DNA from 2 places in the Pseudomonas sp. NPDC086278 genome. Region 2 is predicted to be linked to the other one. Evidence: riboswitches for the same ligand, from Rfam matches in the RefSeq annotation. Region 2 holds a riboswitch; the other holds the start of a gene.
The links. A riboswitch is a leader RNA that binds a small molecule or an ion and turns the genes downstream of it on or off. The one in region 2 is predicted to bind cobalamin.
Positions count from the first base shown of each region.

Region 1 (4,692 bases), on a different contig from region 2:
CCCGACGCCTTTGCCCGGCAGCCATTCGAGATTGCCGTGCTTGCCGACGTGGATCACGCCGTGGGCGCCGTAGGTGTTGCGCAGCCAGAAGTAAAACGCCAGGTAGCCGTGCGGCGGCACCAGGTCCGGGTCGTGATACACCGCGCTCGGATCGACCTGATAACCGCGCGCCGGTTGAATGCCGACGAAGGTCAGGCCCAGGCGCAGGCCGGCGATCATCATTCGTCCGCCACGGAACATCGGATCCTGCTCTGGCGATCCCCAGCGCTCAAGAACCGCTTGGCGATTGGCTTCGGGCAGTGCGTCGAACATCAGCAGGTAAGCGTCCAGCGCCAGGCTCTGCATGCACGGGCGTTGGTCGAGGGTGTCGAGGTCGTTGCTGACGCCGCCGAGCAATTGCTGGATCAACGCCGTGCCGCTGTCGGGCAGTTCGGCCGGCAGCGGATAACCTTCGGCATGCAACGCACGCAGGATATTCAGTGCCGCCGCCGGCGTGTCGAGACCGACGCCGTTGCCGATACGCCCATCGCGCGTCGGGTAATTGGCCAGGATCAGTGCGATGCGTTTTTCGCTGTTCGGCACGCGCGCCAGGTCGATCCAGCGCCGCGCCAGTTCGGCGACAAAATCCATGCGTTCCGGTTGCGCGCGATAACACACCACGTCCGACTGACTGCGCTCACTGCGCCACGCCAGATCCTTGAAACTGATCGGTCGGCTGATGATTCGTCCGTCCAGCTCCGGCAGCGCAATGTGCATCGCCAGATCACGGGGACCGAGGCCTTGTTCGCTGGCACGCCAGCCGGGTTCATTGTCTTGGGCACAGATCGCTTGAATCACCGGGACATTGCGCCGAAACGGCCGCAGGTGCGGCGCTTCGGGGCTCGACTGGGCGAAACCGGTGGTGTTGAGAATCACCCCGGCCTCGACTTCATCCAGCAAATCCTCGACCACCGTCAGGCAGCCGGGCTCCTTCAGGCTGGCCAGCGCAATTGGCAAGGGGTTCAGCCCGGCCGCCTGCAAGCGCTGGCAGAAAACATCGATAAACCCAGTATTGGCCGCCTGCAAATGCGAGCGGTAAAACAGCACAGCCGCGACGGGTTGATCGGCGAGCCAGTCGGCTTGCCAATCCTTCAGTTCAGCGGGGCTTTTTTGCGGGTGGTAAATCGCCGTGCGCGGCAAGGTGCGCGGCTCGTCCCAGGCGTAATCGCGACCCAGCCAGCGGTTGGCCAGACAGCGGAAAAACTCCAGCGCGTTGTTCATGCCGCCCTGCCGCAAAAACTGCCAGAGCCGGTCGCGGTCCTCGGCCACCACGGTACTCAGGTCGCTGAGTTCCGGGTCCGGACGATCATCGCCGGGCACCAGAATCAGCTGCACACCCTGCTCGGACAACTGCACCAGACGCTCGACGCCGTAACGCCAATAGCCGATGCCACCGTGCAGCGAGATCAAAATCAGCTTGGCGTGGCGCAGCACTTCGTCGACGTACAAATCGACCGAGGCGTGATTCTGCACCTGCATCGGGTTGGCCAGGCGCACGCTCGGGTAATCGTCGGGCAGTTGCTGCGCCGCTTCGGCGAGCAGCGCCAGGCTTGAGTCGCCGCTGCACAGGATCACCAGCTCGGCGGGGGTTTGTCCCAGGTCGGCGATGTTGTCATCCGACACGAAACCGCCGGGCTGGGTCCTGAGCAGGTGCATGGGTCAGACGCTGAGCGCGGCGCGCAATTGCGCTTCGAGTTGCGTGGCGTCGAGTTCCTGGCCGATCAGCACCAGACGCGTGGTGCGCGCTTCGTCGGCGCCCCACTGGCGGTCGAAATGCTTGTCGAAACGCGTGCCCACGCCCTGAATCAGCAGCCGCATCGGCTTTCTCGGAATCGCCGCGAAACCTTTCACTCGCAGAATGCCGTGCTTGACCACCAGTTGCGTCAGCGCCTCCATCAGCAGGCTTTCGTCGGCTTGCGGCAGTTCGATGGAGATGGAATCGAAGGCATCGTGGTCGTGATCATCCTCGCCTTCATGGTGGTGATCGTGGTGGCTGTGACGGCTGTCGATATGTTCCTCGGAGCCGGCGCCAAGGCCGATCAGCACGTCCAGCGGCACGCGACCGCTGCTGGCTTCGATGACTTTGACCGCCGGCGGCAGCTCTTCGGCGACTTCGAGGCGCACGCGAGCCAGGTCTTCAGGGCTGATCAGGTCGGATTTGTTGAGGATGACCAGGTCGGCGCTGGCCAGTTGGTCGGCGAACAACTCGTGCAGCGGCGATTCGTGGTCCAGGTTCGGGTCGAGTTTACGCTGGGCGTCGACCTGCTCGGGGAACGCGGCGAAGGTGCCGGCAGCGACCGCCGGGCTGTCGACCACGGTGATCACCGCGTCAACCGTGCAGGCGCTGCGGATTTCCGGCCACTGGAAGGCTTGCACCAACGGTTTCGGCAGGGCCAGGCCCGAGGTTTCGATGAGGATGTGGTCGAGGTCGCCGCGACGGGCCACCAGTTCGCGCATCACCGGGAAGAATTCTTCCTGAACGGTGCAGCACAGGCAGCCGTTGGCTAATTCGTAGACACGGCCGTTGGCTTCTTCTTCAGTGCAGCCGATCGAGCATTGCTTGAGGATTTCGCCGTCGATGCCCAGCTCGCCAAACTCGTTGACGATCACCGCGATGCGGCGGCCCTGCGCGTTGTCGAGCATGTGGCGCAGCAGCGTGGTTTTGCCCGAGCCGAGGAAGCCGGTAACGATGGTGACGGGGAGTTTGGCCAGTGTTTTCATCGGATGCCCTTTGGCAAGGTGGCGGGCATACGGGACGACAACCGCTGCGGCACAGGCGTGCGCGCGGAAGCATTCGCCACCGGATCACCCCGCCCGGTTGTAGTGAGAATCTGTGTCGAGGCAGGTCTCCTGGCTGACGGTGTGCCGGTCGCTAGACTGGCGTTTGCTGCGCCTTCCCGCGAGCCTGTCGGACAGGTTGGCAGTGGCGTGGCAGCGAACATCACCGTTCACAGTTGCGGGGGCAGCCGCGGCATCGACCGCGTTCCCTTCTTAGCTTCGGCACATGCCGAAGAACCTCGAATGCGCAAGGCTACGCATCGCGCTGGGGCGGGTCAATGTCTTGCGCTTGTCTGTGGCTAGGTGCTTGCCCGCGTTCGGCTCTGTGGCGAGGGGGCTTGCCCCCGTTCGGCGGCGAAGCCGTCGTCATCCATGCGCATACGGTCTGACTGCAGAAACCGCGGCGTCTGGTGTTGGGGTCGCTTCGCAACCCGACGGGGGCAAGCCCCCTCGCCACAGGATATCCCTTGCCTTGGAGTTGAGAACCCTTGCCAATTGACGCCAAACCCCGGGCCATGCTCTCCTACACGCCTTGTTACGGGTGCCCTTCACAGGGTGAAACGGGAAACCGGTGAATCATGTGCTTTACTCAAGGCCATGTCAGTCCGGTGCTGCCCCCGCAACGGTAAGCGAGCGAAGCATCAAAACCACTGTGCCAGCAGTTCGGCATGGGAAGGTGATGCTTGCAGGTCCAGGCGCCAGCCTTGACCCCTCGTGAGCCCGGAGACCGGCCCGCAACACACGGTGATCATTAGGGTCACTGAATAACAAACCCGCGGTGGGCGGGCGCTGTTAGCACTTCTGCGCGCCCGATTCGCAGAAGTCCTGCATGCGCTCTATTCACCCGCTGACAGACCAGAGGGATGCGCCATGTCGATCATCAGCAGCACCGGCCACACAACTGCAAGTAGCACCACGACCCTGACTCAACGCCTGACCGCCGCCGTGTGTGCGTCGATCCTTGGCGCGTGCCTGGTGTATTTCGCCGGTTTCTCGCACATCGAAGCGGTACACAACGCCGCGCACGATACCCGTCACAGTTCCGCGTTCCCGTGCCATTGAGACCTGCCGACATGATCAAGCGTATTGCGCAAACCGCAGGTTTCACCGGGCTGCTGGCCGCCCTGTTGCTGACCCTGCTGCAAAGTTTCTGGGTGGCCCCGTTGATTTTGCAGGCTGAGACCTACGAAAAATCCGAACCCGCAGCCGTTCAAGTCCACGAACACGACGCCAGCGCCATGGCCGGCCACACCCACGACGCCGAAGCCTGGGAACCGGAAGACGGCTGGCAGCGCGTGCTGTCGACCACCGGCGGCAACCTGGTGGTTGCTGTCGGTTTCGCCCTGATGCTCGCCGGCCTCTACACCTTGCGCGCACCGAGCAAAACCTCTCAAGGCCTGCTCTGGGGCCTGGCCGGTTACGCGACCTTCGTGCTGGCGCCGACCCTCGGCCTGCCGCCTGAATTGCCGGGCACTGCCGCCGCCGATCTGGCGCAACGGCAAATCTGGTGGATCGGTACGGCCGCTTCCACTGCGGTCGGTATCGCGCTGATTGTCTTCAGCCGTCACTGGCTGATGAAAGTCCTCGGCGTGGCGATTCTGGCGGTGCCGCACATCATCGGCGCACCACAACCGGAAGTGCATTCAATGCTCGCGCCGGAGGCTTTGGAAGCTCAGTTCAAAATCGCTTCGCAGCTGACCAACGTTGCGTTCTGGCTGGCCCTGGGCCTGATCAGCGCCTGGTTGTTCCGCCGCAAAAGCGATGGCCAATACCACGCATGACCGATGACAGCACAGCGCCGACCCTGGTGGTCGGCCTGGGCTGCCAGCGCGGCTGCCCCGTCGGCACGCTGCGGGCGTTGCTCGATCAGGCATT
Region 1 covers NZ_JBNNWE010000039.1:67-4,758, reverse strand. Annotated here, with positions in the region: gene cobN (cobaltochelatase subunit CobN) at 1-1,695, opposite strand, end outside; gene cobW (cobalamin biosynthesis protein CobW) at 1,699-2,760, opposite strand; cobalamin riboswitch at 2,863-3,074, opposite strand; cobalamin riboswitch at 3,340-3,567, shown strand; gene ACQKP4_RS14280 (CbtB domain-containing protein) at 3,688-3,879, shown strand; gene ACQKP4_RS14275 (CbtA family protein) at 3,891-4,598, shown strand; partial or broken gene ACQKP4_RS14270 (cobalamin biosynthesis protein) at 4,595-4,692, shown strand, end outside.
Region 1: it holds a riboswitch for cobalamin, as region 2 does, so the genes downstream of both, cobW (cobalamin biosynthesis protein CobW) here and cobO (cob(I)yrinic acid a,c-diamide adenosyltransferase) in region 2, are expected to answer to the same signal.

Region 2 (4,692 bases):
GCTGTGCGGTTTGCGATTCCATGAGCCGTGCTGGCCGATGAACGCGCCTTCCTTGAATTGCGCCGGCAGGGTGTTGCCCTCGGCAAACGACAGGCCCAACGAAGCAGTGTGCGGGCCGACCGCGTAATCCGGCGCGATGGCTTTTGCCACCAGGTCCGGGTTCTGCGGCGACACGCGAACATCGACGTGCTGGCCGTAATAGCTGAACGGCCAGCCATAAAACGCGCCGTCTTTCACCGAGGTGATGTAGTCGGGCACCAGGTCGCTGCCGATTTCGTCTCGCTCGTTGACCGCCGTCCACAACGCACCGCTCTGCGGTTCCCACGCCAGGCCGTTGGGGTTGCGGATGCCCGAGGCGAAAATCCGGTGATTGCCGGTGGCGCGATCCACTTCCCAGATCGCCGCGCGACCCTCTTCCGCCTCCAGGCCGTTTTCGCCGACGTTGCTGTTCGAACCCACCGTGACGTACAGCTTGCTGCCGTCCTTGCTGGCGATGACGTTTTTGGTCCAGTGATGGTTGATCGTGCCGCCCGGCAAATCGACGACTTTGGTCGCCGGTGCGGTGATCGAAGTCTCGCCTTCCTTGTACGGGAAGCGGATCAGCTTGTCGGAATCGGCCACATACAGATCGTTGCCGACCAACGTCATGCCGAACGGCGAGTTGAGGTTTTCCAGAAACACCGTGCGGGTTTCGGCGATGCCGTCGTGGTCTTTGTCGCGCAACAAGGTAATCCGATTGGCGCTGGGAACACCGGCGCCCGCACGGCCCATGACTTTTTTCATCACCCAGCCGCGAATGCCGGAGGAGTCGTCAGGCTTGGGCGGGGCATTGGTTTCAGCCACCAGCACGTCGCCGTTGGGCAGTACGTACAGCCAGCGCGGGTGATCGAGCCCTTCGGCAAACGCCGCCACTTGAGTGCCGGCCGCCGGGGTTGGCTTCACGCCGTCCGGCCAGCCGATGGCCGGGGCGATATTCACCGTCGGCATCAGGGTTTTGTTGGGTTCGGGCAGCTTGGGTGACGGACCGGTGCCGTCGGAGACTTGCAGGCTGGAGGATTCACCACAGGCGGCGAGCCCTCCGGCGAGCGCGATAACAAGAGCGAGCTGGGACTTGCGCATACTGTTCTTCCCTATGAATGCAGTGTCTTAAGCATAGAGAAGATTAATCGACCGATGGTTCAACCGATCAGCCGCGAGCTTCCTTGAGCAGCACCGCGATGCCCGGATGATAGTTGCCGGCTTCGTTGCGCAACTTGCGGTAGGCGTACGGGAAATACCAGGCCACGGCGCAGGTGTGTTCCTTTTGCAGGTCGTCGACCATGTCCTGGAGTTCTTCGGGTGTCGCGCTTTGCTGAGCCTTTTGCGGGGTAACGAACAGGCAGCCGAGTTTCAGGTCGCTGCTGTAGCTGATGCGTTTGGCATCGCTGGTGATGTCTTGCAACGCTTGCGTCAGGTTCAGGCTGTTGACCCGCGGCCAACGTTGGGTGGCCTGAAAGTAGGCGCGTTCTTCGGCCGTGGCGATAAACAGATCGGCGCGGGCGTTGCGCTCGCCTTCTTCGTTCTGTTTGCGCGTTGACGTTTGTTGCAGCGTGACCATTTCCGCCATCCACGCGGCGGCGGAGAGCAGGCCAAGGTTGGCCTTTTCGTCATACCAGTAAGGCGTGTCGTTATCGCCGCGCACCGTGTTGAAACGGTCGATACAGTCAAACCAGCGCTCCAGCACCGGTCGCAGGAATTCCAGCTTCGGATTGCTGATAATCATGCCTTGCATGTTGCTCACCCTTGTAATTGTGTTGTTGGGTTGTGGCGCTTTGATATCACCGCTGACAGTCTGGTGCAAGAATGGCGTCAGATATTTGATCGGCGGCAGTATATCGCCCGCTCCGGCTTTGTCTTTAATTGACGCTCCACCCCCAACCCTCTAACCTTCGCGGCTTGTTTCAGGTGCTCTGTGGCCAACGTCGACAGAGTGAAACAGGGAAGCCGGTGAGTCCTCTCTTCACGCGAAGAAGATCACGATCCCGGCGCTGCCCCCGCAACGGTAAATGAGTGAAGGCTGCGCCTTAAGCCACTGTGTCGACCGACATGGGAAGGCGCGCAGTCAGGCAAAACGCCGCTCATGAGCCCGGAGACCGGCCTGATTCATCCAGCGGCATCACGGTGGGCGATGCCAGGCTTTTTGCCGTCTATTCTTGTGCCTGCCCGCCGTTATCCAGCCTCAACGGAGAGCTCCCCCATGACTGATTCCCCTGATCGTGACGAACGCCATCTGGCGCGCATGTTGCGCAAAAAAGCCGTGATCGATGAACGCATCGCCAACTCGCCCAATGAGTGCGGCTTGCTGCTGGTGCTGACCGGCAACGGCAAAGGCAAAAGCAGTTCGGCGTTCGGCATGCTCGCGCGGTCCATGGGCCACGGCATGCGGTGCGGCGTGGTGCAGTTCATCAAGGGGCGTAACAGCACCGGCGAGGAATTGTTTTTCCGGCGCTTCCCGGAGCAGGTGCGTTTTCACGTGATGGGCGAGGGGTTCACCTGGGAAACCCAGGACCGCCAGCGTGACATCGCCGCCGCCGAAGCCGCCTGGGTCGTTTCCCGTGAATTACTGCGCGATCCGTCGATTGGCCTGGTGGTGCTCGATGAGCTGAACATCGCGCTCAAGCACGGCTACCTCGACCTCGATCAGGTGCTCAGCGATTTGCAGGCGCGACCGCCGATGCAGCACGTGGTGGTGACCGGTCGTGGCGCCAAGCCGGAAATGATCGAACTCGCCGACACCGTCACCGAAATGGGCGTGATCAAGCATGCGTTCCAGGCCGGGATCAAAGCGCAGAAGGGCGTCGAATTGTGAGTCAGCCACGGCATTGCCCGGCGGTATTGATTGCCGCGCCGGCCTCCGGTCAGGGCAAGACCACCGTCACCGCCGCGCTGGCCCGTCTGCACCGCAATCAGGGGCGCAAAGTGCGCGTGTTCAAATGCGGCCCGGACTTTCTCGACCCGATGATTCTCGAGCGCGCCAGCGGTGCGCCGGTGTATCAACTGGACATGTGGATGGTTGGCGAGCAGGAAAGTCGTCGACTGTTGTGGGAAGCCGCCGCTGACGCCGACCTGATCCTGATCGAAGGCGTCATGGGCCTGTTTGACGGCACGCCGTCCAGTGCCGATCTGGCGCGGCACTTCGGCGTGCCGGTGCTCGCGGTGATCGACGGCACGGCGATGGCGCAGACTTTCGGCGCGCTGGCGTTGGGCCTAGCGAAGTATCAGCCGGACTTGCCGTTTGCCGGTGTCCTGGCCAACCGCGTGGGCACTTTGCGTCACGCGCAGTTGCTCGAGGGCAGCCTGACCGAAGGTTTGCGCTGGTACGGCGCCTTGTCGCGGGAAACCGGGATCGAGTTGCCGAGCCGCCATCTCGGTCTGGTTCAGGCCCGCGAGTTGAACGATCTCGACCTGCGCCTCGATGCGGCGGCCAACGCGCTGGCCAGCAGTTGCGAGGTTGCGCTGCCGCCAGCGGTGGAATTCGCCGCGCCGGACGTGATAGCCGCTGAGCCATTGCTCGCGGGTGTGCGCATTGCCGTGGCCCGCGATGAAGCGTTCGCTTTCACCTACGGTGCCAGCCTCGATCTGCTGCGGGCCATGGGTGCGGAACTGTCGTTCTTCTCGCCGATCCGTGACGCCGAATTACCGCAAGCCGACAGCTTGTATCTGCCGGGCGGCTATCCGGAGTTGCACCATGTGGCGCTGTCGCAGAACACCTCGATGCTTGAGGCGATTCGTGCGCACCATGCGGCCGATAAGCCGCTGCTGGCCGAGTGTGGCGGCATGTTGTACCTGCTCGATTCCTTGACCGACGTCGACGGCACGCGCGCGGAACTGGTCGGTTTGCTCGCCGGTGAGGCGGTGATGCAAAAGCGCCTGGCGGCGCTGGCGTTGCAAGCGGTGGAACTGCCGGAAGGTTTGTTGCGCGGGCACACCTATCATCATTCGCTGACCAGCACCGAGCTTGTGCCGATTGCCCGTGGCCTGAGCCCGAACGGTGGCCGTGGCGCGGAGGCGGTTTATCGTCAGGGGCGGATGACCGCTTCGTATGTGCACTTTTATTTTCCGTCCAATCCCACTGCTATCGCCTCGCTGTTTGCGCCTGACCTTGAGGGCGCCTTCGCGAGCAAGCCCGCTCCCACAGTGGAGCGCGTTTCAGGCAACACCGCTTCAACTGTGGAATGCAGCCCTTCAGCAACGGCGCTATCCACTGTGGGAGCGGGCTTGCTCGCGAAGAGGCCATGAGCGCCAACGCCTTCTCCGAAACCGAGCGCGCAGCGGTCTACCGCGCCATCGCCGAACGCCGCGACATGCGCCACTTCTGCGGCGGCACCGTCGAGCCCGAACTGCTACGGCGCCTGCTTGAAGCCGCCCACCAGGCCCCCAGCGTCGGCCTGATGCAACCGTGGCGCTTCATCCGCATCAGCGATAAAACCTTGCGCGGCCAGATCCAGTCGCTGGTCGAAGAAGAGCGCATCCGTACCGCCGAAGCCCTCGGCGAGCGCACCGACGAATTCATGAAGCTCAAAGTCGAAGGCATCAACGACTGCGCCGAAGTACTGGTCGCCGCGCTGATGGATGATCGCGAGCGCCACATCTTTGGCCGTCGGACCTTGCCGGAAATGGACATGGCTTCGCTGTCTTGCGCGATCCAGAACC
Region 2 covers NZ_JBNNWE010000023.1:43,517-48,208, reverse strand. Annotated here, with positions in the region: gene ACQKP4_RS09905 (PQQ-dependent sugar dehydrogenase) at 1-1,119, opposite strand, end outside; gene ACQKP4_RS09900 (hypothetical protein) at 1,187-1,771, opposite strand; cobalamin riboswitch at 1,926-2,155, shown strand; gene cobO (cob(I)yrinic acid a,c-diamide adenosyltransferase) at 2,237-2,848, shown strand; gene ACQKP4_RS09890 (cobyrinate a,c-diamide synthase) at 2,845-4,278, shown strand; gene bluB (5,6-dimethylbenzimidazole synthase) at 4,275-4,692, shown strand, end outside.